DNA from 3 places in the Kluyvera sp. 142486 genome. Region 3 is predicted to be linked to each of the others. Evidence: predicted binding sites of a transcription regulator. Region 3 holds the regulator's gene; each other region holds the start of a gene.

Region 1 (9,718 bases), on a different contig from region 3:
AAGTTCGCAGTGATTATCAGCAACATACCGGTTATGCAGTCTGGGCTGAATTCCATTATGCGAATGCATTTCCCGAATTACGAGCTCAATTTTTGCCAGTCTCTTGAGCAGTTAACGCTGCTTCAACTTCGCCGTACTGATGTGGTTATCGTTGATTTCTCTGGTGATATTGGTAATCCGCGTGCGCTCTGCGAGCAATACTATACGCTGCTATCGCAATATCGTGATATTCACTGGATATTTATGATTAGCCGCCAGTACTACGCATTAGCCGTTGAATTTTTAATGCGTCCGGAAAGCACGCTACTCTCAGAATCTGACTCTGTTGAGCGGGTGGTAAAAGCCATTCAACAGGACAATGTCAGCACGGATAACGTGAGTGAAATGCTGCTTGCGCTGCAGCATGATGCAGATGTCGATGATGATAATCAACGACTCATTATGTTGACGCTGTCCGAGCGAAAAGTACTGCGTCTGCTGGCGAAAGGATGGGGGATTAACCAAATCGCCGCTTTGCTGAAAAAAAGTAATAAAACCATTAGTGCGCAAAAAAATAGTGCAATGCGCCGCCTGTCTCTGCGCAGTAATGCGGAAATGTATGCCTGGCTCAACAGCAATCAGGGAATGAAGGAACTCAATCTCTATTCAGCCTACGGGGAGCAAGTCGAATGGAAAAATGCAGCAGGAAGCAGCGCATCGCTATCATAGAGCATTGTAATGTGACGGCGGTAGGGCTACGTCATCTACTGATGAGCGCTCGTGGTAGGCATTTTACTTTCCATTTTTTTCGCAGCATTGCCGAATTTAAGCTGGCGGTCAGGCAAGGGCCGTTTGATGGCGTCATGTATTGTCTCTCTGGCACGCGTGAACTTCGTATTGAATGCCTGTTAGCGATGGGCGAGATTGCCAGCCATCATCCTAAGGCGATGCGTATCATTCTGGCTAACGATAAAGATGAAGCTGGACTGATTCGGCAGCTGTCGCCCACCTATATTCATGGCGTGCTCAGTAAATCCGAAACGCTGAGCGACCTACGGCATAGCGTATTCGCGCTGCTGGAAGAGGCGATAGAGGTTCGTGAGGCAATGGAGGATTCCGCTGCCCAGCGAGAAAATCGTTTTCTCAGCCCGACCGAGAACCTGATCCTGCGCTACATGACCTACGGCTATTCGCTGATGGATATTTCTCAGCAGCTGGGGCGGAATATCAAAACTATTCGCGCACATAAATTTAATGCGATGACGAAGCTGGGGGTGAATTCCGATATTGAACTGCTGAGCGCTGCCGACCTGCTGGTGTCGTTACACGATATGAATAATGCCAGCTCCTCGTCCGTTTGTTAGAGGCAGACATCCACCCATGTGGCAGCGGTAAGGCTAGCCATCCGCTCCGGCGAAATGCGTACCGCGCTGTGTATGGCTCCTGCAGCAGGGAGAACTTCTTCGTATTGCTGCAGCGAGACATCGCAGTACACCGCCAGCGGATTCTCCAGCCCAAATGGACAGACCCCACCGACTGGGTGACCGGTGAGAACCACCACTTCATCACTGCTTAGCATGCGAGCCTTCGCGCCAAAAGTCTCTTTCAGCTTCTTATTGTCCAGACGGGCATCTCCTTTCGCAACCACCAGAATGACGCGGTCTTTCACCTTCAGCGAGAGCGTTTTGGCAATTTGTCCGGGCTCAACGCGGTGAGCGGCGGCGGCAAGAGCAACGGTTGCGGTACTTTGCTCAAGCTCGATGATGCTGATGTCGGGCGCGTGCTCGGCAAAGAATTCCTTTACAGACTGTAGGCTCATGGTTCTCTCCTGATAATTCGGCGAGCCACTCTGTCATAAAGCTACCTGGGTTGTAAATAAAGCGGCTAAGTTGTGCAAAAATTGTTTGTTTTTTGGATCTCCTTCACAATCAGTGCAACCGGTTACTGTAACCGGTTGCGGTTATTCATCAGCCGATTGATACTGCGGGGGTAACTTCCTTTGTATCTATAATAAGAGCCGTGTATGAACTGTATCGGTATGAACATCATTGCAGGTCGCAGACCCGTAACACCTGATGCTTCAATGTACGCCCAGTTGCATGTCGGCAAAATCGTTGTTGCTGTGTTGACGTCTAAAGCCTGTCAGGAGGGCTGTTATGTCTGCTAATCACGCTGCATTTAATCTGATATTCCGCTTTGTAGAAAACTACGTTAGTCCGGTTGCGGGGCGAATTTCCTCTCAGCGTCACGTTATGGCGATTCGTGATGGTTTTATCTCTGCCATGCCTTTTATGATTGTAGGATCGTTTTTACTGGTATTCGCCTATCCACCGTTTTCTCCCGATACCACCTGGGGCTTTGCCCGCGCGTGGTTAGATCTTGCCAAGCAGTTTGAAGGTCGTATTCTGACGCCGTTTGATATGACGATGGGCATTATGTCTATCTATATCTGTGCGGCCATCTCCTATAACCTCGGCAAACACTACGAAAAGAGCAACCAGCTCGATCCGTTCATGTGTTCGATGCTTTCCATCATGGCGTTCCTGCTGGTTGCCGCACCAAAAACCAGCGGCCATCTGCCGGTTGATAGCCTGGGGGGAACCGGGATCTTTACTGCGATCCTCGTTGCCGTCTACTGCGTGGAGATGATGCGTTTTCTGAAAGTCCGCAACATCGGGATCCGCCTGCCGGATCAGGTGCCGCCGATGATCAAAAACTCCTTCGACCTGCTGATTCCGGTGCTGGTGGTGGTGTTGACGCTCTATCCGCTGAGCCTGTTTATTCAAAGCCAGTTCGACATGTTGATTCCGCAAGCCATCATGTCCGTGTTCAAGCCGCTGGTTTCCGCTGCTGACTCCTTACCGGCGATTCTGCTGGCCGTACTGATTGGTCACCTGCTGTGGTTTGCAGGGATCCACGGGGCGGCGATTGTCTCCGGTATGCTGCAGATGTTCTGGCTGACTAACCTTGGCCTGAACCAGACGGCTCTGGCACAGGGCGCACCGCTGCCGCACATCTTTATGGAAGCATTCTGGACCTTCTTTATCGTGGTCGGGGGTTCCGGTGCAACGATGGGGTTGGTGTTCTGCTACCTGCGTAGCCGTTCAGCACACCTGCGTTCTATCGGTCGTCTGAGCGTGGTGCCTAGCCTGTTCAACATCAACGAACCGGTTATCTTCGGTACCCCAATCGTAATGAACCCAGTGTTCTTCATTCCATTCCTGCTGGCACCGATGGTCAACGCGATTCTGGCGTGGGCGGCGATGAAGCTGGATCTGATTGGTCGCGTGATTTCTGTTGTACCGTGGACGGCACCGGCACCTATTGGCGGCGCATGGGCTTTGGGCTGGGACTTCCGAGCAGCGATTCTGGTGGTACTGTTGGCCTGCGTTTCCGCGGTTATCTACTATCCGTTCTTCAAAGTGTATGAAAAACAGTTGTTAGAGCAGGAAAACGAAGAAGCGCAGCGTGCGGCTGAAGAGAGCCAGCAGGCAGCGTAAAAGACAGCAGTAAAAAATAACGGGGCGAAAGCCCCGTTGTTTATTTCAGCGTACAGTCGCCACACTGTTTAACGTCGGGCAAGCGGTAACGCTGGCAGCAGGTGCGGCGTACCAGCAGGCCGTCACGTAATACCACAGTACGCCATAACGGATTATCCTGGCCGTTGGCCAGCGTGCTGGTAAAGAAACAGCGCTGGCGCAGCAGGTTGACCTGCTCTTCGCCTAGCAGCGTTTTCATTTCGCCGAGATACCAGTTAATCAGGTAGCCGGTATTACTCCAGATGAGCTTACCGTTAATCTCTCCCGTTGCTTCCAGCGCCTGCACGACTGGCATAAGCGCCTGACTCACCAGATCGTCCATGCGTTCGATGGCCGGTTTCTTGCTGGCGCAAACGTCAGCGTGTACGTCGATCCAGAAGCACGCCGCGCGGCCGGTTTCGTGGAATTCTACGCGGAAATGGTCAGGGCTTAGCGAGATAGCGGATTCTTCAGTCAGCAGTGCGAGCATCAACGGTGGCACCAGCAGGCCGATATACCATTGCGCCCAAAGGGAAAGCAGCGGTTTATTTTCTCGCGCCAGGGTCGGTTGATTGCGGTAGATATGATCGGAATAGACGGCCAGCAGGGAGCTTAGCTCCGTCGGTTTCGCCCATTCGCTGAGGGTTTTGGCACTATCCGGGGCCGCTTCGCCCAGACGAAACATGTCCAGCAGGTGCGGACGTAACTCGGCTATTTTGGCGCGCACTGACTCTGCGAACGCCTGTTCCTTTGAAGGAATCGGCGTGCGCCAGATGAGGTCATCGGCAATCGGAGCGGAACGGTAAGCCATAGCGTTGCTGGATTCAAATCTAAATGATAATGATTAGCAATCCTAGCTATAGATAAAAGCGAGCGCAAGAAGTTTGTCTCCTGAGCCCGCGTTTTGTGAACCTAGACGGCGGGAGCCTGCTCGTAGGTCAGAATGTTATTACGCCCCATGTTTTTCGCGTCATACAGCGCTTTATCCGCGCGCTGCATGGCCTGGTCAATGTTGTTATCCTCCAGTGGGGCTACACCGATGCTGATGGTCACGTGGGTTGCCACGCTGGAGTTGAACATATGCGGAATTTTGAGATCGTATACGTGTTGGCGAATACGCTCGGCGGTCTGCATCGCGGCCTCAATGTTGCAGTGCGGTAGCACTACCATAAACTCCTCACCGCCAAAGCGCGTCACAATATCCCGGGAACGCACGGCGTTTCGAATCGCTGCCGAAACACGCATCAGAGCCTGATCGCCCATCATATGGCCGTAGTGGTCGTTGTAGGCCTTGAAGTGGTCAATATCCAGCAGCAGGACGGAGTGCTGCGCCTTACCTATCGACATCAATGAATCCAGGCGGAACTGGAACCCACGGCGGTTGTAGAGCCCGGTCAGCGGGTCGAGCATGCTCAGACCGTTCAGCGTTTCGCGCTCTTCCAGTAGTTTATACATCAACCCTTGCGCGAACTTATCGTTACGCCGCTGGATCACGTGCTGAATAGCGATGCCAACTAACGGCAGTGCCATACAGTAGGTCATTCTCCACCATTCCCCGTAAGGGCTGGTTATCAGGCACACAATAAAGGTCGGCATTGAATGGAGGGAAAAGGCGACAATATTATTGGAAAAGGCAATGGTGCCGACAAATAGTACGCTGAAAAGCGCCACCATTTGAAAGTTGTCATTAGGTAAAGCGAGCACCAAAGTTTTACTTAAAATATGCCAGCCCCATAAGCAGCCGAATATAACTGAAACTATTAGTATATTCAGTTTTATACTGCTATATCGCCAGTTCCATGCCAGCAGCACGCTGCTGCCCACCGCTATCAGCATTGCAGGTAGTGGAAAAATATTAACGTTATATATCGGGCTGAAAACGGACAGCGTCGATGAGACCAGATTCAGAAACAAAAATAGCCGGAACGTTAGCTGATATTTTTGCGCACGCAGGGTGCGCCAGGATTGTACTGTCATTGTTGGATGTTGTAGTCAGCCTTTAATATAAGTAAATGCATCAAAAACAAGAATAATTCATGAATGCAAAGCGCAAATTCTTTTTATTTAGACATGCTATTTTTTGTACAAGTTATCACCATGCAATATACATGTCATTAATGATTATGAAACCTTAGCGCATGAGCAGACAATTGACAAAAAACAATATATGATATTGGTAATCATTATCATTTAGATGGGCTGGTTCATGTTGCAACGAACGCTAGGCAGCGGCTGGGGTGTACTGATTTCGGGAGGCGCAATCGCCATACTGAGCACGATGGGGCTGTCGCTTGACGTCTGGCGCGGCGTTATCGTGTGCGGGTTGCTGCTGAGCGGCGCCATGATATGGCATCGTCGGTTACGTCACTTTGTGCTGTTACCGTCGTGCATAGCGTTTGTTGGCGGTCTTGTGCTGATAACAATGAATTTAAAGCTAATGGGATGACTATCAAAAATGGGGGGGAACTACCAGGAGAGAACGAGGAGTCTGGTGCGAGGGGGGGGACTCGAACCCCCACATCCTAAGGACACTAACACCTGAAGCTAGCGCGTCTACCAATTCCGCCACCTTCGCACAGATATCTCGTTACTTTTGTTATATCGCTTCGTTGGTGCGAGGGGGGGGACTCGAACCCCCACATCCTAAGGACACTAACACCTGAAGCTAGCGCGTCTACCAATTCCGCCACCTTCGCACTCTGCGAACGATATAACGTGGTTTATGGTGCGAGGGGGGGGACTCGAACCCCCACATCCAAAGGACACTAACACCTGAAGCTAGCGCGTCTACCAATTCCGCCACCTTCGCATACCATCGACTCTTTATGAAAGAATCGTTACCACGGAGGCGAATTCTAGTGGTTTTACGCTGTGCGTCAATAGTTAATTATCGAACGCGGAGTGATTGCCGAAAAAAAAGGCGTTTCTGCGGTTTTCGAGGGGTTATGTAGCCCGGCCGAGCGTAGCGACGCCGGGAGATACTTAGCGGTAAGCCCCGGCGTCGCTACGCTCGGCCGGGCTACACGCGATCTGATTAGGCTTTTTTCGCCTGGCGGGTCAAAACGGTGCGGTAAACTTTAAAACGGCCAGTCTGGGCGATCACTTCGTGGAAGCCGAAGGTTTCATCCAGCACTGCCGGATACGGCAGGAAGGCGTTCGCCACGATTCGCAGCTCGCCGCCGCTGTTCAGATGACGAACCGCGCCGCGGATTAAGGTCTGGGCAGCGTCCAGGCTGGTCTGCATCCCATCGTGGAACGGTGGGTTGGAGATGATCATGTCGAAGCGACCATTAATCTCAGAGAAGACGTTACTGGCAATCACTTCACCTTCAACACCGTTCGCCGCAAGCGTGGCGCGGCTGGCTTTAACCGCAGGGGCGCTCACGTCAGACAGGGTCAGTCGTACCTTTGGTGAGTGACTGGCAAGGGTGGCTGCCAGTACGCCAGCGCCGCAGCCGACATCCAGCACTTTGCCTTTGGTATGCGGAGTAAGGGTAGAAAGCAGCAACTGGCTACCGACATCCAGACCGTCGCGGCTGAATACGCCTGGCAGGGTCTTAATGGTCAGATTATCCAACTGGTACTCGCCCCAGAAGCTCTCCGCATCGAAGGTCGGCTGTTTTTCCAGACGGCCATGGTACAGACCGCAGCGACGCGCGCTGTCGACTTTGTTAAGCGGAGCATATTCAGCCAGCATCTGTTCGGCGCTACGTACGCCGCTGCGGTTTTCACCGACGACAAAAATATCAGTACCAACCGGCAGCAGAGAAAGAATATTCATCAGCTGGAACTGGGCTTCCGGCTTGTTCTTCGGCCAGTAGTAGATCAGGGTGTCGCAATCCGCCACATCTTCAGCCTGAGCCACCAGGCTAAAGCGAACGTTGTCGCCCATCTGGCGGTTCAGTACCTGCCAGTGGTGATACTGCTGGGTATGCGCGCGGCTTGCTGCGGTTTCCAGACGTGCGGGCAGGTCATCCTGCAGATCGCCGGCAAAGAAAATACGGCTCTGTTCGAAATCGTCACTGTGGCGCAGCAAGACTTCACTTGCCGGGGTAAAAGCAGACATGAATTATTCCTCAATAAACTTAGGCGACGATTATACACGTCATCCTTCAAGTTGCCTCTACGTTGGCTGCACTCTTTCACCCCAGTCACGTACTTATGTACGTTTCTGGGGATTAATGAGGGACATCCATGTCCCTCACCAGAGGCCAGCCTTTGGCTGGTCAAATTCGTTCCTGACGAATTTGTCATTCGCTTGCCGCCTTGACGCAACTCGAATGATTTTGTGTATATAGTGTGTAATTGGCGCAGTTTCGATGAATTTGCTATATTTGCGCCCTTGATAGACAGGAGCGTTTCACATGACATCCCGGCGAGACTGGCAATTACAACAGTTGGGTATCACCCAGTGGGCATTACGTCGCCCTGGGGCACTGCAGGGTGAAATTGCGATTACGCTTCCGCCGCATGTAAAGCTGGTGATGGTGGCCGAGACGTTACCGTCGCTCACCGAGCCGCTGATTAGCGATATTCTCCGCGCGTTGTGCCTGACGCCGGACCAGGTACTAGCGCTAACGCCTGACCGGGTGGCGATGCTGCCGCAGGACAGCCGCTGTCACTGCTGGCGTCTTGGTAACGATACGCCGGTGACGCTGGAAGGGGCGATGATTTCGACGCCTCCGTTTAATGAACTACAGGCCAGCGCGCCAGCTCGCGCCGCGCTGTGGCAACAAATTTGCGCCCATGAACACGATTTCTACCCTCAGCACGGCTGATTTACCCCGCGCCTTTCACATTGAAACTCGCGCGCATGCGTTTCCCTGGAGTGAAAAAACCTTCGCCAGCAACCAGGGCGAGCGCTACCTGAACCTCCAGTTGTCCGTCGACGGAGAAATGGCCGCGTTTGCCATCACTCAGGTCGTGCTGGACGAAGCCACGTTGTTCAATATTGCCGTCGATCCCGCGTATCAGCGCCGTGGTCTGGGGCGTGAACTGCTGGAACATCTCATTGATGCGCTAGATGCACAGGGCGTGGTGACGCTATGGCTGGAAGTGCGAGCCTCAAACCACGCGGCCATCGCACTGTATGAAAGCTTAGGCTTCAATGAGGCGACAATCCGTCGCAACTATTACCCCACGGCGGACGGCCGTGAGGACGCCATCATTATGGCGCTGCCCCTCAGTATGTAAGACAAGGTGAAAAGATGAAGAAGTGGGACTGGATTTTCTTCGATGCCGATGAAACGCTGTTTACGTTTGACTCGTTTAGCGGCTTACAGCGGATGTTTCTCGACTATAGCGTGACCTTTACCGCGGAAGATTTCCAGGACTACCAGGCGGTCAACCAGCCGCTGTGGGTGGACTACCAGAATGGCGCGATCACCTCGCTGCAGCTTCAGCACCAACGTTTTACTAACTGGGCGGAGCGTCTGAACGTGAAGCCAGGCGACCTGAACGATGCCTTTATGAACGCGATGGCGGAAATCTGCGCCCCGTTGCCGGGCGCGGTATCGCTGCTGAATGCCCTGAAGGGCAAGGTGAAGATGGGTATCATCACCAACGGCTTTACGTCGCTGCAGCAAATTCGTCTGGAGCGCACCGGGCTTCGTGAACACTTTGATCTGCTGATTATTTCTGAAGAAGTGGGCGTGGCAAAACCGGATCGCCGGATCTTTGACTATGCCCTGGAACAGGCCGGCAATCCGGACCGTTCCCGCGTGCTGATGGTCGGCGATACCGCCGAGTCTGATATTCGCGGTGGGATGAACGCCGAGTGGGCAACCTGCTGGCTGAACGCGCATCAGCGTCTGCTGCCGGAAGGCATTACGCCTGACTGGACGGTGACCTCATTGCATGAACTGGAGTTGCTCCTGTGTAAACAGTGATTGCCAGCCCCCCTTTGATGGGTAAAATAGCCGCAATTTTTTCGTATTCAACATGCACGGTGTGAAGCCGTGCCTACTCAAGAAGATTGAATTATGACGTTGTCTCCTTATTTACAAGAGGTGGCCAAACGCCGCACTTTTGCCATTATTTCCCACCCGGATGCCGGTAAAACGACAATCACTGAAAAAGTACTGTTATTCGGACAGGCTATTCAGACCGCCGGTACGGTAAAAGGCCGTGGCTCCAGCCAGCATGCAAAATCTGACTGGATGGAGATGGAAAAGCAGCGTGGTATCTCTATTACCACCTCCGTGATGCAGTTCCCGTACCAC
Region 2 (9,718 bases), on a different contig from region 3:
GTAGCTCGCCCCGACCTGCACCGTCCTGTCACGGCCAATCCAGCAGTTGGTGCTGTCATAGCAGGTCAACGTCTCTTTGTTGGTCAGGTTCTGCGCGCTGGCTTTCAGCATCAGCCCTGCCAGGCTGCTGTCCACCGCCGACATATCGTAAGACACCGACATATCATACTGGGTGGTGCCGCCGAGTTTGCCTGCGGTGTTATCCGGTGCAATTTCCATTGGCCCGATATAGCGCACCCCGGCCCCTACCGTCAGCCCGCGCACCAGACTTTGATCGAAAGTGTAATCTCCCCACAGGTTAAACGCGTTCTCCGGAACCTGCGTCGGACGTTTGCCCTGATAGGTTTCATCTTCGGTATTAATAGCGTGCGTATAGGCGTAGTTGGCTATCAGGTTGATGTTATCGGTTGGTCGACTAATGGCCGACAGCTCCGCACCGTTCGATTCAATCTCCCCCGTCTGATGGTAGTTCCAGCTCGGGTCCAGGCTCAGCACGTTTTTCTGCTTGATGTTAAACACCGAGGCGGTAAAGGTGGTGGCATAGTCGGCCAGCAGATACTTCACACCGCCCTCCACCTGTTTACTGGTGGTCGGTTTCACCTGATCGGCCGTCAGATTACGCGCCGGTGATACCGGCTTAAACCCTTCAGAATAACTGATGAACGGCGAAATACCGTTATCAAAGGCGTACAGCGCGCCCAGTCGTTTCGTTACCCTATCCTGAGAAATCCACGTCTTCTGGTCGTCGTTCATATAATCGGTGGTGGCAGACTGGTACTCATCGTAACGCAGGCTGGCGAGCAGATTCAGGCCGCCAAACTCAACCTGATCCTGAAGGTAATACCCTTTCTGGTTGTAGGAGAGACGGTTTTTCTGTGTCGTATAAAGCCCCAGCGCATCTTCATTGACCAGTCCGAAATCCGGATTGCGCATATCAATACCCGGCGTCGTAGCCGCAGGCGCATAGCGATAGTGATAGTGCGAGTTCAGCTTCTGATAGTCGAACCCGGCCAACAGGTGGTGCTGCCAATCACCGAAGGCGAAGGTGCGCGTCAGCTGGTTATCGATGTTGAAGCTATGCAGGTCTTCATCGGTGGTGTAGGCAAAACGCTCCAATTCGTAAACAGGATGGTCCGCGTTCCCCGTCGAGTAGATGCTATTCTGGTGGGTATCGATATCAAAATAACGCGCCTTCTGGGCAATGCCCCAACCGCTATCAAATTCGTGCTCGAAGCTATAGCCCACCATCCACTGACGCTGTTTAAAACCATTCCATTTGTCGCCAGCATAATCGCGCTTATCGGCATAGCTTGAGCGCAGATAAGAGAGCGGCAGCGGGTTGGACGGCGTCAGGCTTGGGGTATTTTGCGCCAGCGCATCAATGGTCAGTCGGGTTTTATCACTCGGTTGCCAGGTGACGCTCGGTGCGACCAGATAATCCTCGGTGCGGGTGGTGTGCGGCTGATCGTCGCCCTCCGTCGCTTTACCCAGCAGGCGGTAGCTCCAGTCGCTATCGGCAATACGCCCGGTAGAGTCGAGGTAGCCCTCTTTCAGGTTGCGAGTGCCGGTATTAAAACCCACCTCAGTGCGAGGCGTGGTCTGCGGCTTTTTGCCCTGAATATTCACCAGCCCGCCCGGCGAACCGTTGCCATACAGCACAGAGGATGGCCCTTTAAGAATATCCACACTCTCAATCAGCAGCGGGTCAATACGCGCTTTGGTATTGCCGGTGACGTTATAAGGCAGCTGCAGGCCGTTATAGAACTCGTTATCAACGGTAAAACCGCGAATTTTGTATTCGCTCATGTAGGAGGTGCTACCGCGAGATTCCGTTGAAACGCCCGGCGCATAGCGCAGAATTTCGTTAACCGACGTCGCGTGACGTTCGCTGATTTCACGCTGGCTGATGGTGTTAATCACCTGCGGCGTTTTACTCTCTGCCACCGCAGATTTGGTGGCGCTGTTGGTCCAGGCCGGGAGTTCACTACTCTCGCCCGACCCGGTAACGATCATCGTGGTTTCATTTTTATCAGCCCAGGCTGAGGTGGAAAGCGCAACGGCAATCATCCCTGAAAGCGTACAACGACGAAAAACGGTTTTTTTCATTTATAGGTGAACTCAAAACGAATAAAGAACGATAATTATTATCATTTGTGTTTTTAGTTCAACATAAAAATGCAGGCAACGACGGAAAGTGGGGGAAAAGACGCAGGGGGTAAAACGAAGAACGGCCCCTTGCGGGGCCGTTGACAGACATTATTCGCGGCGAATCAGGCGGAAAACCACCAGCACAACGATGGCACCGACGACGGCAACCAGGAAGCTGTGCAGGTTAAAACCGGTGACGCTACCGCCAAGGCCAAACGTGGTCGCTAACCAGCCGCCCACCACCGCACCAACTATCCCCAGGATGCAGGTGAGGATAAATCCGCCCCCATCACGCCCCGGCATAATCAGTTTGGCAATAACACCGGCAATCAGACCAAAAATAATCCAGGTAATAATACCCATTTTTCCCACCTCTTCAGTTCCATTAAACAGCCATAAAAGCGCCGACATTCTGCGCCGCTAATACTTCAAGTATAGGTAATTGTTCTTAAAAAACCTGGCAAGGCGATGATATTTTATACGTACGAATGCGGATATTGACGTAAGCACTGTCTTAAGTGCTTTGGGCAGCCAAAAGCTGCGAAAGTGCTTTGGGCAGCCAAAAGCTGCGAAGATGTTAATTTTTTTCATTTGGGAGCTGAAGTTATATTTTCGTAAGCCGATAAAACATAAAGCCTCTGCCATTCAGGAGCCATTCCAGGTGAGTGAGCACAACACACAGTTTTTAAAGCAAAACCCTTTAGCCGTTTTAAGCGTGCTGCGCGATCTTCAGCAGGCTAACGCCGCGCTGCGCGTTAGCTGGGCGTCCCGCCAGTTTATTAGTCGTATTCTTGATGTCAGCCAGCAGCGTCTGGTTATCGATTTCGGTAGCCGTGATGAGGACAACGTGGCGGCTCGTTCGGCCAAAAACATGACCATGGTCGCGGAGACCAACGGCGCAAAAATAGAGTTTACGGTGCCGCAAATGCAGGTGGAGGATTATCAAGGTCTGCCTGCCTTCGTCATGCCTACCCCGCCGACGGTCTGGTTTATTCAGCGTCGCGAGTTTTTCCGTATTCCCGCACCGCTGCACCCGCCCTATTTCGGCAAAGCCACGCTGCCGGATAAAAGCACGCTTCGCTTCCGGCTGTTCGATCTGTCGCTTGGCGGCATGGGGGCACTACTGGATGCACCACCACCTGGCGACCTGATTCCAGGCATGGAGCTTAAAGAGATCGAGCTGGATATGGCGCAGTGGGGGCGTTTTCGTTTTGATGCGCAGCTGCTGGCAATCAGCGAACGCAAGGTGGTGGACAGCAAGAATGAAACTATCGTCACGCCGCGCTTAAGCTTCCGTTTTCTGCATATGAATCCGGTGCTTGAGCGCTCGCTCCAGCGCATTATCTTTTCGCTGGAGCGTGAAGCGCGCGAACGGGCGAATAACGTCCGCTGATTACATCGCATCCATCGCTTTCTGCACCTTCCAGATATAGCGCGGTGCCTGCGGTGCCGGGTGATTCTTCACTACGTGGTCGAAGAACTCGTCCTTATCCAGGTCGTTAATTTTCGCAATGGCCTTTTTACGATCCGATGAGAAGGTGCGCAGCAGCGCACCTGCACCGTTGGCATAGGATACCACCAGCGCGTACTGCATCACTTCCGGGTCGGTGATCCCAGCCAGCGAACCATGTTCCAGAATGCTCAGATAAGCGGCACCCATTGAGATATTGCGTTCCGGGTTTTTCAGCTCGCTGGTTGACGGTTGCCCGCTCCAGCCCATGTAGCGGTATACGTCCAGACCCGAGGTGGAGGCTTTCAGCTGCATCAGACCCACTGCGTTCGATTTACTGACAAGCGACGGGTTACCGCCAGACTCCACGGCGATAATCGCGGTTATCAGGCGTGGGCTTACGCCCCAGGCCGCACCGGCTTTTTCGCTGATAGGCATCCACTGCATTGCTCGTTTCACCGGCACTTCGGGATTCCAGGGCGGGTTACGGTAATCCGATTTAGAACTGCACCCTGCAAGTAATACAATTAAAAAAGCAAACCATCTCAATTTCACGCATCTATCCTTTTAGCTGAACTGTGCCGCCGTTAATGACAACCATGGGCTCAGGCGGCATGATACTCGTTTCACTATCAGCAAGGAAATGCCATGTCTCAGTTTCATCTCGTCGCCCCTTCCGGTTATTGCATCAATCAGTCTGCCGCACAGTGCGGGGTTAAGCGATTAGAAGAGGCCGGGCATCAGGTGGAAAATCAGCAGGTTATCACCCGCCGCGACCGCCGCTTTGCCGGGGTGGAGGCCGAGCGCCTGCACGATATCAACGCGCTGGCGACCCTTAAGGGCAAGAACCGTATCGTCATGCCGGTGCGCGGCGGTTATGGCGCCAGCCGTCTGCTGGACAGCATTGACTGGCAGGCGCTGGTTGCCCGCCAGCAGCAGGATCCGCTGCTGATCTGCGGCCACAGCGATTTCACCGCCATTCAGTTTGGCCTGCTGGCCGCTGGCAACGTCATCACCTTTAGCGGCCCGATGCTGGCGGGGAACTTCGGCGCACAAACGCTGAACGACTTTACCGAGCAGCACTTCTGGAAAGCGCTGCGCCAGCCGACCTATAGCGTGGAATGGCAGGGAGATGGCCCCGACTGCGAAACCGCGGGCACGCTGTGGGGCGGCAATCTGGCGATGATTGCCTCGCTTATCGGCACGCCGTGGATGCCGGAGATCCGCGATGGCATTCTGGTGCTTGAGGATATTAATGAACACCCGTTCCGCGTTGAACGTATGCTGCTGCAGCTGCTGTATGCCGGGATCTTGCCGCGTCAGCGCGCGATTGTGCTGGGCAGTTTTACCGGTGCTAACCCGAACGATTACGACGCCGGGTACTCGCTTGAATCGATGTACGACTATCTGCGTTCACGGCTGTCGATTCCGGTCATCAGCGGCCTCGACTTTGGTCACGAACAGCGGACGGTGACGCTGGCGCTCGGCGCGCAGGCGAAACTTTGCCACACCGCGGGACAATCACGGCTCACCATCACCGGGCATCCGGTATTAGTTGAATAAAAAACAATAATCACCGTTTATTAATCCACTGTTCGCGCCGCAATTATGGTAACGTTTTGTAACTAGCTTGTACGTTATCGGGGAGTGCGTGAACATTGGACGCCACGGCAGTCATTAGTCTCTTTATTTTGGGTTCAGTCTTAGTAACCTGCAGTATTCTCTTAAGCTCATTTTCTTCCCGTCTCGGTATTCCTATTCTGGTTATCTTCTTAGCCATTGGCATGCTGGCGGGCGTTGACGGCATCGGCGGCATCCCCTTCGATAACTACCCTTTCGCCTATATGGTCAGCAACCTGGCGCTGGCGGTGATCCTGCTTGACGGCGGGATGCGCACCCAGGCCAGCTCCTTTCGCGTGGCCTTAGGCCCGGCGCTATCGCTGGCGACCGTCGGGGTGCTGATTACCTCCGGGTTGACCGGGATGATGGCGGCGTGGCTGTTTAAACTCGACCTTATGGAAGGGATGCTGATTGGCGCGATTGTCGGCTCAACCGATGCGGCGGCGGTGTTTTCACTGCTCGGCGGCAAAGGGCTGAACGAACGCGTAGGTTCAACCCTTGAGATCGAGTCCGGCAGTAACGACCCGATGGCGGTGTTTCTGACCATCACCCTTATCGAGATGATCCAGCAGCATGAAAGCGGACTGAGCTGGATGTTCCTGGTGCACATTATTCAACAGTTCGGTCTGGGTATTCTGATTGGCGGCGCTGGCGGCTATCTGCTGCTGCAGATGATCAATCGTATCGCCCTGCCCGCCGGGCTTTATCCGCTGCTGGCGCTAAGCGGCGGGATCATGATTTTCGCCGTCACCACTTCGCTTGACGGCAGCGGTATTCTGGCGGTCTACCTGTGCGGCTTCCTGCTCGGTAACCGGCCAATTCGCAACCGCTTCGGCATTCTGCAAAACTTCGATGGCCTGGCATGGCTAGCGCAAATCGCCATGTTCCTGGTGCTGGGGCTGCTGGTGACGCCGTCCGACCTGCTGCCGATCGCCATTCCGGCGCTGCTGCTCTCCATCTGGATGATTTTTATCGCCCGTCCGCTGTCGGTGTTCGCCGGGCTGCTGCCGTTCCGCGGCTTTAACCTGCGCGAGCGCACGTTTATCAGCTGGGTTGGCCTGCGCGGCGCGGTGCCGATCATTCTGGCGGTCTTCCCGATGATGGCGGGGCTTGAGAACGCGCGTCTGTTCTTTAACGTCGCCTTCTTTGTGGTGCTGGTGTCGTTGCTGCTACAGGGCACTTCGCTCTCCTGGGCGGCGAAAAAAGCCAAAGTGGTGGTGCCACCGGTCGGCTGGCCTATCTCGCGCGTCGGGCTGGATATTCACCCGGAAAATCCGTGGGAGCAGTTTGTTTATCAGCTAAGCGCTGAGAAATGGTGCGTCGGCGCCGCGCTGCGCGACCTGCATATGCCGCCGGAAACGCGGATCGCCGCGCTGTTTCGCGATAACGTGCTGCTGCACCCAACCGGCAGCACCCGCCTGCGGGAAAACGATATTCTGTGCGTGATTGGCCGCGAACGTGACCTGCCGTCACTGGGTAAAATGTTCAGCCAGTCGCCGCCGGTCGCGCTGGATCAAAGCTTCTTCGGTGACTTTATTCTGGAAGCCGGGGCGAAGTTCGCTGACGTGGCAATGATTTATGGCCTCGACGGCGGTGAAGAGTTCCGCGATAACCAGCAGTCGCTGGGGGATATCGTTGAGCATCTGCTGGGGGCAGCGCCGGTCGTGGGTGACCAGGTGGAGTTTGCCGGTATGGTGTGGACGGTAGCGGAGAAAGAGGAAAATCAGGTGCTGAAGGTCGGCGTGCGGGTGGCTGAGGAAGAATCGGAGTAATGTGTTGTGCCGGATGGCGCTGCGCTTATCCGGCCTACAATCACGATGCCGAACCTGTAGGCCCGGTAAGCGCAGCGCCACCGGGCAATGCCATAAAAGTTACACTGTCACAACCGGCACGCGCGGCGCCAGCGCGCACATCAGCTCGTAACCGACGGTGCCCGCGCTGGCGGCCACTTCATCAATTTTAATCTCCTGCCCCCACAGCTCAACGGCGGTACCAATGCCAGCATGCGGACACGGCGTTAAATCTACCGCCAGCATATCCATCGAAATCGCCCCGACGGTGCCGGTACGGATACCGTCCACCAGTACCGGCGTGCCGTTGGCGGCAATGCGCGGATAGCCGTCGGCATAGCCACAGGCCACAATCCCGATACGCTGCTCCTCTTTGGCGCGATAGCGGCTGCCGTAACCGACGGCATCACCCGGCTTCAGGGTCTGAATACCGATGATCTGGCTGCTGAGGCTCATTACTGGCTTGAGCCCGGTATTGGCAATGTCCTGCCACTGCCCGGATGGCGAAGCGCCGTAGAGCACAATCCCTGGCCGCACCCAGTCGAAGTGGGTCTCCGGGTGCCAGAGCGTCGCCGCCGAGTTGGCAAGCGAGCGCGGGCACTCCAGCCCTTCAGCAGCCTGTTCGATACGCTGCATTGGCTCCGCTACACCGTCGGTCAGTTCCGACTGGGCAAAGTGAGACATCAGCGTCATGGTGCTAACGTTGCTGATACCCCGTAGCTGTTGCCATACGGTATGGATGCGTTCCGGCGCAAAACCGAGGCGGTTCATGCCGCTGTTCACCTTGAGGTAGACATCAATCGGCGCGTGCAGGCGCGCGTTCTGCAGCGCCTTAATCTGCCAGTTGCTGTGTACGCTGGTGGTCAGGCGGTACTTATCAAACAGCTCCAGCTCATCGGCATGGAAGAAGCCTTCCAGCAGCAGAATCGGCCCTTTCCAGCCACGCTCACGCAGCAAAATGGCCTCTTCAAGGTTGAGCATCGCAAAGCCGTCGGTTTCCCGCAGCGCATTCCAGATCCTCTCCAATCCGTGGCCGTAGGCGTTAGCTTTCACCACCGACCAGACACGAGCACCGCCCGCCGCCCGGCGGACAATGCTCAAATTCTGCTTCAGCGCCTGCAAATCAATCGTGGCGAGCACGGGACGTGACATGCGTTCTCCTTATTGGTGTGCGCCATGCAAATGCTGAGGATGTGCCGGGGTAAAGCCCGGCGAATAGCGTGCAACGCTAAGATCATCATAGGGGATAGCCGGCATTCGGCCAGACATTAAATCACTCAGCAACTGACCGGAACCGCAGGACATGGTCCAGCCGAGCGTGCCGTGACCGGTATTGAGCCACAGATTTTTGAACGCAGTTTTGCCCACCACCGGTGTGCCGTCTGGGGTCATTGGACGCAGGCCGGTCCAGAAGGTGGCCTCTTCAATTTTACCGCCGCGCGGGAAGAGATCGCCCACCACCATCTCCAGCGTCTCGCGGCGCGGCTGTAGCAGTTCGGTATTAAAGCCGACAATTTCCGCCATACCGCCGACGCGGATGCGGTTATCAAAGCGAGTAATGGCGATTTTGTAGGTTTCGTCGAGAATGGTCGACACCGGCGCACCGCTCTCCTCGACGATAGGAATGGTCAGCGAGTAGCCCTTCAGCGGGTAAACCGGGATATCCACCAGCCCTTTCAGCATTGCGGTTGAGTAGGAGCCGAAGGCCATCACGTAGGCATCGGCTTTCACCAGTTCGTCACCACACTTCACGCCGACAATGCGATCGCCTTCCTGAATCAGGCTGTCGACCGGGGTATTAAAGCGGAACGTCACGCCCGCCTGTTCGGCCATTTTCGCCAGTCGCTGGGTGAAGAGCTGGCAGTCGCCGGTTTCATCGTTAGGGAGACGCAGGCCGCCGGTCAGCTTGTGGGCCACTTCCGCCAGCGCCGGTTCAACCTCCGCCAGGCGCGAGGCCTCCAGCAGTTGATACGGAACGCCCGCATCTTCCAGCACCGCGATATCGCGGGTGGCATTTTCATACTGTTGTTCGGTACGGAATAGCTGCAGCGTGCCGCCCTGTCGCCCTTCATAGGCGATGCCGGTGGTTTCACGCAGCGTTTTCAGGCAGTCGCGGCTGTACTCGGCGAGGCGGACCATCCGCCCTTTGTTTTCCATGTAGTGGCGGGTGTCGCAGTTGCGCAGCATCTGCCACATCCACTTCAGCTGGAAGCCGGTGCCGTCCAGACGGATCGCCAGCGGTGCATGGCGCTGGAACATCCATTTAATCGCCTTCAGCGGCACGCCGGGTGCCGCCCACGGCGCAGCGTAGCCCGGTGAAATTTGCCCCGCGTTAGCCGCACTGGTTTCCAGCGCCGGACCGGCTTCCCTGTCGATCACCGTAACCTGATGCCCCGCCTGACTTAAATACCAGGCGCTGGTTACGCCAACCACGCCACTTCCCAGTATGACAATGTGCATAGCCACTCCAGAATGAGTAAAAGAACAATCATCTAATTACAAATTGATAACCCAGATGAAAATATTATTCAACATATGCTTTTTTTATGGTGACTTACCTCACAGAGTGCCCACCGCGCGGGGTAGCGGCGAATTTGACATCTCCTGCTACCCGCTATTTTTTGTCAGCATAAAACTCTGCAAAAATGAAAAATAATCGCTATCAAAATGAATAAATCATGAAGAAAAGAAATGGCGCTTGTTACAGAAT
Region 3 (9,718 bases):
ACCATTCTGGCGAACTACCTGCGTGAACACGGCGTGGTACCGGAAAAATGCGACCTCAACTCCATCCTGTTCCTGCTGACGCCAGCGGAAGATATGGCCAAGCTGCAGCAGCTTGTGGCCCTGCTGGTACGTTTCGAAACGCTGCTGGAAGCCGATGCGCCGCTGCAAGAGGTGCTGCCATCGCTCTACGGCCAGCATAAAGACCGCTACGCGGGTTACACCCTGCGCCAGCTGTGTCAGGAAATGCACGATCTGTACGCTCGCCACAACGTGAAACAGCTGCAAAAAGAGATGTTCCGTAAGTCACACTTCCCACGCGTCAGCATGAACCCGCAGGATGCCAACTACGCTTATCTTCGTGGTCAGGTTGAGCTGGTGCCGCTGTCGATGGCGGAAGGCAAAATCGCCGCCGAAGGTGCTCTGCCGTATCCTCCAGGCGTGCTGTGCGTTGTTCCTGGTGAAATCTGGGGTGACTCCGTTCTGCGTTACTTCAAAGCGCTGGAAGAAGGCATCAACCTGCTGCCGGGCTTCGCGCCAGAGCTGCAAGGGGTTTATATCCAGGAGCACGACGGCCGCAAAGAAGTGTGGTGCAACGTGATTGAGACTCAGCAGCCGCAGCCTGCCCTGCTGAAAGGGGAGAAATTATGAGCAAAGCCAACAATAAGATGGGTGTTGTTCAGCTCACCATCCTGACGATGGTGAACATGATGGGCTCCGGGATTATCATGCTGCCCACCAAACTCGCTGAAGTCGGCACCATCTCCATTATCTCCTGGCTGGTCACCGCCGTCGGTTCGATGGCGCTGGCCTGGGCCTTTGCAAAATGCGGGATGTTCAGTAAGAAATCCGGCGGCATGGGCGGCTATGCGGAGTATGCCTTTGGTAAGTCGGGCAACTTTATGGCCAACTATACTTACGGGGTTTCGCTGTTGATTGCCAACGTCGCTATCGCGATTTCGGCAGTGGGTTACGGCACCGAGCTGTTCGGTGCCGCACTGAGCCCGGTGCAGATCGGGCTCGCCACCATCGGCGTGCTGTGGATCTGTACCGTGGCTAACTTCGGTGGTGCGCGTATTACCGGGCAGATCAGCAGCATCACGGTATGGGGGGTCATTATTCCGGTGGTTGGTCTGTGCATTATCGGCTGGTACTGGTTCAGCCCAACGATGTACGTCGAATCCTGGAACCCGCACCACGTGCCGTTCTTTAGCGCCGTCGGTTCTTCTATTGCGATGACGCTGTGGGCATTCCTCGGTCTGGAATCTGCCTGCGCCAACGCCGAAGTGGTAGAAAACCCGGAACGTAACGTGCCGATCGCCGTGCTCGGCGGGACGCTTGGGGCGGCGGTGATTTACATCATCTCTACCAACGTGATTGCCGGTATCGTGCCAAACATGGATCTGGCCAACTCCACCGCGCCGTTCGGTCTGGCCTTCGCGCAGATGTTCACCCCAGAAGTCGGGAAAGTGATCATGGCGTTGATGGTGATGTCCTGCTGCGGTTCGCTGCTCGGCTGGCAGTTCACTATTGCCCAGGTGTTCAAATCCTCGGCGGACGAAGGCTACTTCCCGAAAATCTTCTCTCGCGTCAGCAGTGCCGACGCGCCGGTTCAAGGGATGCTGGTTATCGTGGTGATTCAGTCAGGGCTGTCGTTGATGACCATTAGCCCGTCGCTGAACAATCAGTTCAACGTGCTGGTGAACCTGGCGGTGGTGACCAATATTATTCCTTACATTCTGTCGATGGCGGCGTTGGTCATTATTCAACGTATGGCTAACGTGCCGATGAACAAAGCGCGCGTCGCCAACTTCGTGGCATTTATTGGGGCAATGTATAGCTTCTATGCGCTCTACTCTTCCGGCGAAGAAGCGATGCTGTACGGTTCCATCGTCACGTTCCTCGGTTGGACGCTGTACGGTCTGGTGTCACCGCGGTTTGAATTGAAGAATAAGCACAGTTAAGTCTGTGCTGGTGTTGCCGGATGGCGCTTCGCTTATCCGGCCTACAACGACCACAATGATGGGTTGCGTGTAGCCCGGGTGAGGTATTTATGCCGACCCCGGAGCAGCACGAAACCCATAAAAAAGGGAGCCATTCGGCTCCCTTTTTCTTACCCAATCACTCAGGCGTTTTTCAGCACTTCGCTGACAATCTCTACCGCTTCTTTCTCAATCTGCTTACGGTGTTCAGCACCGAGGAAGCTTTCGCAGTAAATCTTGTAGGCATCTTCGGTGCCAGATGGACGCGCCGCGAACCAGCCGTTGTCGGTCATCACTTTCAGACCGCCGATAGAAGCCCCGTTACCCGGTGCCGCCGTCAGACGTGCGGTAATCGGGTCACCCGCCAGCGTGCTGGCGCTCACCATTTCTGGAGAGAGCTTAGACAGCGCCGCTTTCTGTGCGGAAGTTGCGCTGGCCTGCAGACGGTTGTAGCTTGGCGCACCGAAACGGGCAGCCAGTTCGTTGTAGTGCTCCTGCGGGTTCTTACCGGTGACGGCGGTGATTTCCGCTGCCAGCAGGCACATGATGATCCCGTCTTTATCGGTAGACCACGGCGTACCGTCGAAGCGCAGGAAGGAAGCACCCGCGCTCTCTTCGCCGCCGAAACCGAAGCTGCCGTCGAACAGACCGTCAACGAACCATTTAAAGCCAACCGGCACTTCTACCAGCTTACGGCCCAAATCGTTCACCACGCGGTCAATCATTGCAGAAGAGACCAGCGTTTTACCCACGGCGACATCTTTGCCCCACTGCGGGCGATGCTGGAACAGGTAGTTGATCGCTACCGCCAGATAGTGGTTCGGGTTCATCAGGCCAGCCGGCGTGACGATACCGTGACGGTCATAGTCCGGGTCGTTGGCAAACGCCAGATCGAACTTATCGCGCAGCGCCAGCAGCCCCGCCATCGCGCACTCGGAGGAGCAGTCCATACGGATCGCGCCATCTTTATCGAGGTGCATAAAGCGGAAGGTCTGGTCAACGTGATCGTTCACGATGGTCAGGTTCAGGTTGTAGTGCTTGGCGATACGCTTCCAGTATTCGATACCAGAGCCACCCAGTGGGTCAACGCCCAGGGTCAGCCCAGCTTTCTGGATAGCGGCCATATCGACGATATCCGCCAGCCCTTCAATAAACGGCTGAACCAGATCGACTGCTTTCACGTGACCGGAAGCCAGCGCAGCGTCGTAAGCAATGCGCTTCACGCCCGCCAGGTCGGCTGCCAGCAGCGCATTCGCGCGGTCTTCAACCACTTTGGTGACGTTGGTATCAGCCGGGCCACCGTTTGGTGGGTTGTACTTGATGCCGCCGTCTTCCGGTGGGTTGTGGGATGGCGTAATCACGATCCCATCGGCCAGCTTACCGCCTTTTTTGTTGTGTACCAGGATAGCGTTGGATACCGCCGGAGTCGGCGTAAAGCCATTGTCTTCCTGAACAATGACATCCACCCCGTTTGCTGCCAGCACTTCGAGAACGGAGATAAACGCCGGCTCAGAGAGCGCGTGAGTATCCTTCCCGACATAGCATGGGCCCGTAATTCCATTTTTCGCGCGCTCTTCCGCGATCGCCTGAGCAATGGCCAGAATATGCTTTTCGTTGAAGCTGTGACGACCCGCGCTCCCACGGTGGCCGGATGTACCGAACTTCACCGCATGTTCCGGGTTGCTCACGTCAGGCTGCAGCACGTAGTACTGAGCCGTCAGTTGGGCGACGTTGATCAAATCACTCTGCTGTGCAGGTTGTCCTGCACGGGTATGGTTTGCCATTGCCTGGTCCTTCTTATGCAAGGGTTAGATTGTCAGTATTAGATAGTACCGCAAACCTTCTCAATCAATTCCGTTGGGAATTGCATTGATTGCATGATGTGTTCGACCATGCTGCATTTACGGCCTGTATTAGTATTGGTAATGACCCAGTATGGCGTATCCGGAACCTGTTTTGGTTTTGTCTGGTTGCCGTTTTTGAGCAGAGTCTGCTCATCAGCAGCAAAATAGACGCGGGTACGCCCGTGAAGGGATTCGGTAGCTTCGGCAAACGCCTTGTTGTCCAGAGCGTACAGCGTGGTCAGTACCAGCATGAAGCGGTTAACCGCTTTCTTCTGTTCTGCATACTCATCAGAGAGCAGCAGCTCACGCATAGCACGAACTTTATCTTTGGCGGTTTTTACCGTTTTCACGTCAGCAACGGGAGCAGCAGCCGGGGCCGGAGCGGGAGCCGGTTCTGCTTTGACGACCGGCGCAGCGGCAGCAGCCACGGGCTGGGAAGCGGCGGAGAATTTCAGCATACGCCGTAAAATGTCGGACGCGCTCTCGCCAATGTGCAGAGTGTGAGCCGCAATATAGCGATAGAGCTCGTCATCAACTTCGATCGTTTTCATCTTAATCCGGTGCGATAATTTTTCTGAATACAATTCATTGGGATTATAAAGTCAAAACCCAACAGCGGGTAGCGCCAAACCAGGAAGACGGCAAAATTCGGAGGAGTTCCTCTCTTGCCCCTGAGCGTTAGAATGTCCAACATGATACCCTAACCCGACAATGCGAAAAAAAGAACTTTGCTATGAAATTGAATGTCCGAGCGCAATCTGCACAAAACCTGCACAATAATTCTCCCATCGTTCTCGTCCACGGGCTGTTCGGTAGTCTGGACAATCTTGGCATCCTGGCGCGCGACCTGGTCTCCGACCACGATATCCTCCAGGTAGACATGCGTAACCACGGTTTGTCGCCGCGTGCCGATGAGATGACCTACTCCGCAATGGCGCAGGATCTGCTCGATACCCTCGATGCTAACGGCATTGAGAAAGCGACGGTTATCGGCCATTCCATGGGCGGTAAAGCGGTGATGGCGCTCACCGCGCTGGCCCCAGAACGCATCGACCGACTAGTGGCGATTGATATTGCCCCCGTGAATTATCAGGTCCGTCGTCACGATGAGATTTTTGCCGCCATTAATGCGGTGACTAACGCGGGCGTGGCAACCCGCCAGCAGGCCGCCACGGTGATGCGCGAGTACCTTAAAGAAGAAGGCGTGATTCAGTTCCTGCTGAAATCCTTTGTTGACGGTGCCTGGCGATTTAACGTGCCTGTGCTGTGGGAACAGTACCCGCATATCGTTGGCTGGGAGACTATCCCGGCCTGGGACCACCCTGCCCTGTTCATCCCTGGCGGCAATTCGCCGTACGTGACCGAAGCCTATCGTGACACGCTGCTGGCTCAGTTCCCGCAGGCAAAAGCGCATGTTATTGCCGGCGCGGGCCACTGGGTTCATGCCGAAAAACCGGAAGCGGTGCTGCGAGCGATTCGTCGCTACCTCGCCGAGTGATTAAAAATGCATCGACCGCGCGCCAGAATGGCCGTGGTCGTTGGCGTGTGGGCCCCACTGATGTATGATTGCGCGCTGTCTGCACCGGGCACCGCCCGGTAGCTTGTTTCCCCGAAGTCACTCAGAACCATGGCAAAAGAACAAACGGACCGTACGACCTTAGATTTGTTCGCAAATGAGCGTCGGCCGGGAAGACCAAAAACCAATCCGCTTTCGCGTGACGAACAGCTGCGCATTAATAAGCGTAATCAGTTAAAACGCGACAAAGTGCGCGGTCTGAAGCGCGTGGAGCTGAAGCTGAACAACGAAGCCGTTGATGCACTCAACGAGCTGGCGACTGCCCGTGATATGAGCCGGAGTGAACTCATCGAAGAGATTCTGATGAGCCAACTGGCCCAACTGCACGGACAGGGGAAAGTCTGAAAAATCCCCCAAAATACGCTTTCATGTAGCAGAGTGTGCAGTCCGGCACGATAGCGGTTTCCGCGCACCTCTCTGTTCTGCTATGATTGCCCTTATCTGTGGGCAATAAGCCACCACCATATCATTAAGTTTCAAGAGGTTATTTTACTCATGGCAATCGTTGGCATCTTTTTCGGTAGCGATACCGGGAACACCGAAAATATCGCAAAAATGATTCAAAAACAGCTTGGTAAAGATGTCGCTGACGTTCACGACATTGCCAAGAGCAGCAAGGAAGATCTGGAAGCATTCGACATTCTGCTGCTGGGTATCCCAACCTGGTACTACGGTGAAGCGCAGTGCGACTGGGATGACTTCTTCCCTACGCTAGAAGAAGTGGACTTCAACGGTAAGCTGGTTGCGCTGTTTGGCTGCGGCGACCAGGAAGACTACGCGGAATACTTCTGCGACGCACTGGGCACCATTCGCGACATCATTGAACCACGCGGCGCGACTATCGTAGGCCACTGGCCGACCGCGGGCTACCATTTCGAAGCGTCTAAAGGTCTGGCAGATGACGACCACTTTGTGGGTCTGGCTATCGATGAAGACCGTCAGCCAGAACTGACCGCCGAGCGCGTTGAAAAATGGGTTAAGCAGGTTGCAGAAGAGCTGCACCTGGATGAGATCAAAAACGCCTGATTATCCTGCGGCACGATGATAAATCGTGCCGCATTAATAGGTAAAAGCAATTAAAATAATAGCTACAATTTTTTAACTTTTGAGCGCATACCTGTACAATATCTTCTGATTTAGCGCGGTCTCATCGTCAGTTTGTCGGTGAAGCCTCGTTTTTGAAAGCTTAGTTTACCCGGCTCTTGCTGTTTTCATTTCAATAGGGTCATTCTATAATGAGACGCATTAATTCGGGTGCATTCTCTGTGATACTTTCGCTGATGGAAGTTAATCGTTTAGCAACAGGACAGATTCCGCATGACTGACAATAACACCGCATTAAAGAAGGCTGGCCTGAAAGTCACACTTCCACGGTTAAAGATTCTGGAAGTCCTTCAGGAACCGGATAACCACCATGTCAGCGCGGAAGACTTATACAAACGCCTGATCGACATGGGTGAAGAGATTGGTTTAGCCACGGTTTACCGCGTATTGAACCAGTTTGATGACGCCGGTATCGTCACCCGTCACAACTTTGAAGGCGGTAAATCCGTTTTCGAGCTGACCCAACAGCATCACCACGATCACCTGATCTGCCTCGACTGCGGCAAAGTGATCGAGTTCAGCGATGATTCCATTGAAGCTCGCCAGCGTGAAATCGCGTCGAAGCACGGTATCCGCTTAACGAACCACAGTCTTTATCTTTACGGTCACTGCGCTGAAGGCGACTGCCGTGAAGATGAACACGCGCATGACGCGGTAGCAAAATAAGCGTACTGTGTGCGTCTCGAAAACCAGCCTAAGCGCTGGTTTTTTTATGCCCTGCTTTACGATATCCATAAAAAAACCGCTGCAAGCAGCGGTTTTTTGTTGTCAGCATAAGCTTATTTCTGTGGCGTGTTGTTGCTGCGAATTTCCTGCCAAATCTTATCGCAGTTCTTCGCTACCGCTTCGTCATTACCCATTTTTCTGGCGTTAATGCATTTCTGGTAATCAATAACGCGCACGCTTTCCTGGTTTGCGAACTGCTCGTGCGCTTTCTCTTGCTTCAGCACATTTAGCACGCTCTGGCAGGCCTGAATTTTATCCGGGTTGCCTTCTGCAGTGTTAATACAGGCGCTGTAGGCATCCTTCAGCTTGCTATCTTCCTTCGGTGCAGGTGATTGCGCACAGGCGGTTAACCCAGCGGCCATCAGCGCAACAATAATCAATTTTTTCATACGATGAGCCTCTTAACAGCGGCAGAGGTCTCCCCCTGCCGCGTTAGCATCAGAAAATAGTGAACGGTGCGATAACCATAAATTTCACGTCACGCTCATCCTGGAAGATGTTGCCGTAACCGCCGCCCCAGCTTGGAATATCGGAGTGGTTGTCATACTGAGTGAAGTGCAGTTTGAACAGCGTGCCTTTTGCGCGGCCATCCTGTACGGTGTAGGCCACATCGAGGCTGTAGGCAGACTCTTTGATCTTGTTATTCTTGTCGTAGAACTCGTCCGGGCTCATCTGCCAGGTCGCTGGCTTAGCATCCCATGCGTAAACGTAAGAAGCACCCACCGCCCAACCCGGCAGATCCCAGTTTTTCAGATCATACATGGTGCCAAAGAAGACCGCTTTTTCGCCGTTGGCGTTGAAGTCAGAGCGGTTATCCCACCAGATATCCAGACGACCGTTAGAGGACGCGTAGGTTGGCGTCATACGCTGCAGGAAGTAACCCTGCTGACCCTCTGCTTTAACCCAGGTCCCTTCCAGACGGAAGTCGAACACTTCTTGCAGCTTGTAGCCGAAGGTTAACGCTTGCAGCCACGCGGTACCGTCATAGATATCGTTGACGCCGTGATCGCTCACCTTGTCACGCGTACCGTAGAACTGATAGCTGGTGGTCAGCGGGCCGCCAGGGATATCAAATTTGTAGCTACCTTTGGCGAAGTACTGATCGATATAGCCTTCCGCCTGACCAAATGCGGCTTCCAGCACGAGGTCATTTTTGAAATCGTATTTCGCACCGATGGAGTGCAGGTAATCGACTTTGGTCTTCTTATCGTTCTGATAGAAGTTGTCCATTTCAAGGTGCCATGGCGCCTTGTAGTTGTTCGTCCACATGTAGGAGAAGCTCAGCGCGCCAGCATCGCCGTAGTCGAAGTTAGCACCGGCTTCAGCACCCTGATAGGTACCAGGCATAAAGCTCCAGTGTGGTGCCAGCAGCGTTTGACCGGTTGGCTGGATGTAACCTGCGCGAGCCCATGTTGGCCCTAATTTAAATTTAGCTGCCGCTTTGTACAGGCTGATACCGCTCTTATCGCCGCTGTAGTCTTCGCTGTAGCCTTTGTTCTTAGAAGAGAACGCAATTTCGTTCGGGTGACCACTGCCGTTATCTTCCGCCATTTCAATCGCGGTGAACGCAGCAATATCAATACCGAACATGTCGGCAGCATAGCCAGACTGGAAGTCGAGGTTGGCATTCCAGGTGGAGTGAGAAAGGTTGGTTTTATATTTATCGTGATCGGTAACGTCTTTACGGTCACGTTCGCGCTGCCAGTAATAGATGCCGCCGGTCAGTGTAGAATCGTCGATGAAGCCTTCTGCTTTTGCTTCCGGAGTCATCATAAAGCCTGACATTGCTGTCACACCGGCGATAGCCAGCGCCAGCGTACTACGTTTGCCACTAAACGTACGCATAGTTATATCCTCTTTGACTTTTAAAAATGCCGCTGCAAAGCAGAAGGCAAAAAAATAAAACTGATAAAAAGGTACTGCTAAGAAATTGTGTTTCACTACACCTACAGACTATTTTTCGCGACGCGAATTATCAATCCTTTTCCGCAACGAGAGTGCAGGATTATGACAAAGCGCACATATTTGGTTTCCATTTGTAACAGGGTGCGTTACTGCAACATCTTCGCGCCAAGCCTTGCCGGGCCTGATAAAAATGTGAATGAGACCGTTTACATTAGACTTTTGTAACAAGCGGGATTAAAAGCGCGGGGATACTTAGAGGTAGAATAATTGCATTAATTCGCTTCGCGAAACTATAAGAGATCGTATTTTTCATCCGAAAGTAACATTATCATTCAGTGAAAGAGAACCTCTGGCGGCAGGCGAAAAAAAACGCCGCAAGCGCGGCGTTTTTATCAGGGTAAGGAATTAACCTACCCAGGTATCACGCAGACCGACGGTGCGGTTAAATACCAGCTTCTCTGCGGTGGTATAACGGCTGTCGAGGCAGAAGTAACCCTCACGCTCGAACTGGAACGCTTTACCGGCCTCAGCGGCCTGCAGAGAAGGCTCAGCGTAGCCCTGCTTGATAACCAGTGACTCTGGGT

The links. Region 3 encodes Fur, which represses iron uptake genes when iron is present. Its sites were predicted from a motif close to ATAATAATGAGAACNACTATCAA; they were not measured.
Region 1: the regulator Fur is predicted to act here: its motif matches at 4,326-4,348, upstream of fhuF (siderophore-iron reductase FhuF).
Region 2: the regulator Fur is predicted to act here: its motif matches at 2,135-2,157, upstream of ACLGE8_RS10735 (TonB-dependent siderophore receptor).

Annotation. Positions count from the first base shown of each region.
Region 1 covers NZ_JBKHUI010000022.1:55,112-64,829, forward strand. The annotation lists gene ACLGE8_RS20295 (helix-turn-helix transcriptional regulator) at 1-708, shown strand, start outside; gene bglJ (DNA-binding transcriptional activator BglJ) at 669-1,343, shown strand; gene ACLGE8_RS20305 (YbaK/EbsC family protein) at 1,340-1,798, opposite strand; gene ACLGE8_RS20310 (PTS sugar transporter subunit IIC) at 2,136-3,479, shown strand; gene fhuF (siderophore-iron reductase FhuF) at 3,520-4,308, opposite strand; gene ACLGE8_RS20320 (GGDEF domain-containing protein) at 4,410-5,474, opposite strand; gene ACLGE8_RS20325 (DUF1435 domain-containing protein) at 5,704-5,943, shown strand; tRNA gene ACLGE8_RS20330 (tRNA-Leu) at 5,987-6,072, opposite strand; tRNA gene ACLGE8_RS20335 (tRNA-Leu) at 6,108-6,193, opposite strand; tRNA gene ACLGE8_RS20340 (tRNA-Leu) at 6,221-6,306, opposite strand; gene rsmC (16S rRNA (guanine(1207)-N(2))-methyltransferase RsmC) at 6,532-7,563, opposite strand; gene ACLGE8_RS20350 (DNA polymerase III subunit psi) at 7,862-8,275, shown strand; gene rimI (ribosomal protein S18-alanine N-acetyltransferase) at 8,244-8,690, shown strand; gene yjjG (pyrimidine 5'-nucleotidase) at 8,705-9,385, shown strand; gene prfC (peptide chain release factor 3) at 9,479-9,718, shown strand, end outside.
Region 2 covers NZ_JBKHUI010000008.1:40,552-50,269, reverse strand. The annotation lists gene ACLGE8_RS10735 (TonB-dependent siderophore receptor) at 1-2,106, opposite strand, end outside; gene ACLGE8_RS10730 (GlsB/YeaQ/YmgE family stress response membrane protein) at 2,257-2,511, opposite strand; gene ACLGE8_RS10725 (flagellar brake protein) at 2,810-3,541, shown strand; gene emtA (membrane-bound lytic murein transglycosylase EmtA) at 3,542-4,153, opposite strand; gene ldcA (muramoyltetrapeptide carboxypeptidase) at 4,247-5,161, shown strand; gene ACLGE8_RS10710 (potassium/proton antiporter) at 5,257-6,990, shown strand; gene dadX (catabolic alanine racemase DadX) at 7,090-8,160, opposite strand; gene ACLGE8_RS10700 (D-amino acid dehydrogenase) at 8,170-9,468, opposite strand.
Region 3 covers NZ_JBKHUI010000004.1:264,209-273,926, forward strand. The annotation lists gene speF (ornithine decarboxylase SpeF) at 1-648, shown strand, start outside; gene potE (putrescine-ornithine antiporter) at 645-1,961, shown strand; gene pgm (phosphoglucomutase (alpha-D-glucose-1,6-bisphosphate-dependent)) at 2,123-3,763, opposite strand; gene seqA (replication initiation negative regulator SeqA) at 3,802-4,374, opposite strand; gene ybfF (esterase) at 4,557-5,321, shown strand; gene ybfE (LexA regulated protein) at 5,451-5,744, shown strand; gene fldA (flavodoxin FldA) at 5,895-6,425, shown strand; gene fur (ferric iron uptake transcriptional regulator) at 6,717-7,169, shown strand; gene chiQ (ChiQ/YbfN family lipoprotein) at 7,283-7,618, opposite strand; gene chiP (chitoporin ChiP) at 7,668-9,074, opposite strand; gene glnS (glutamine--tRNA ligase) at 9,540-9,718, opposite strand, start outside.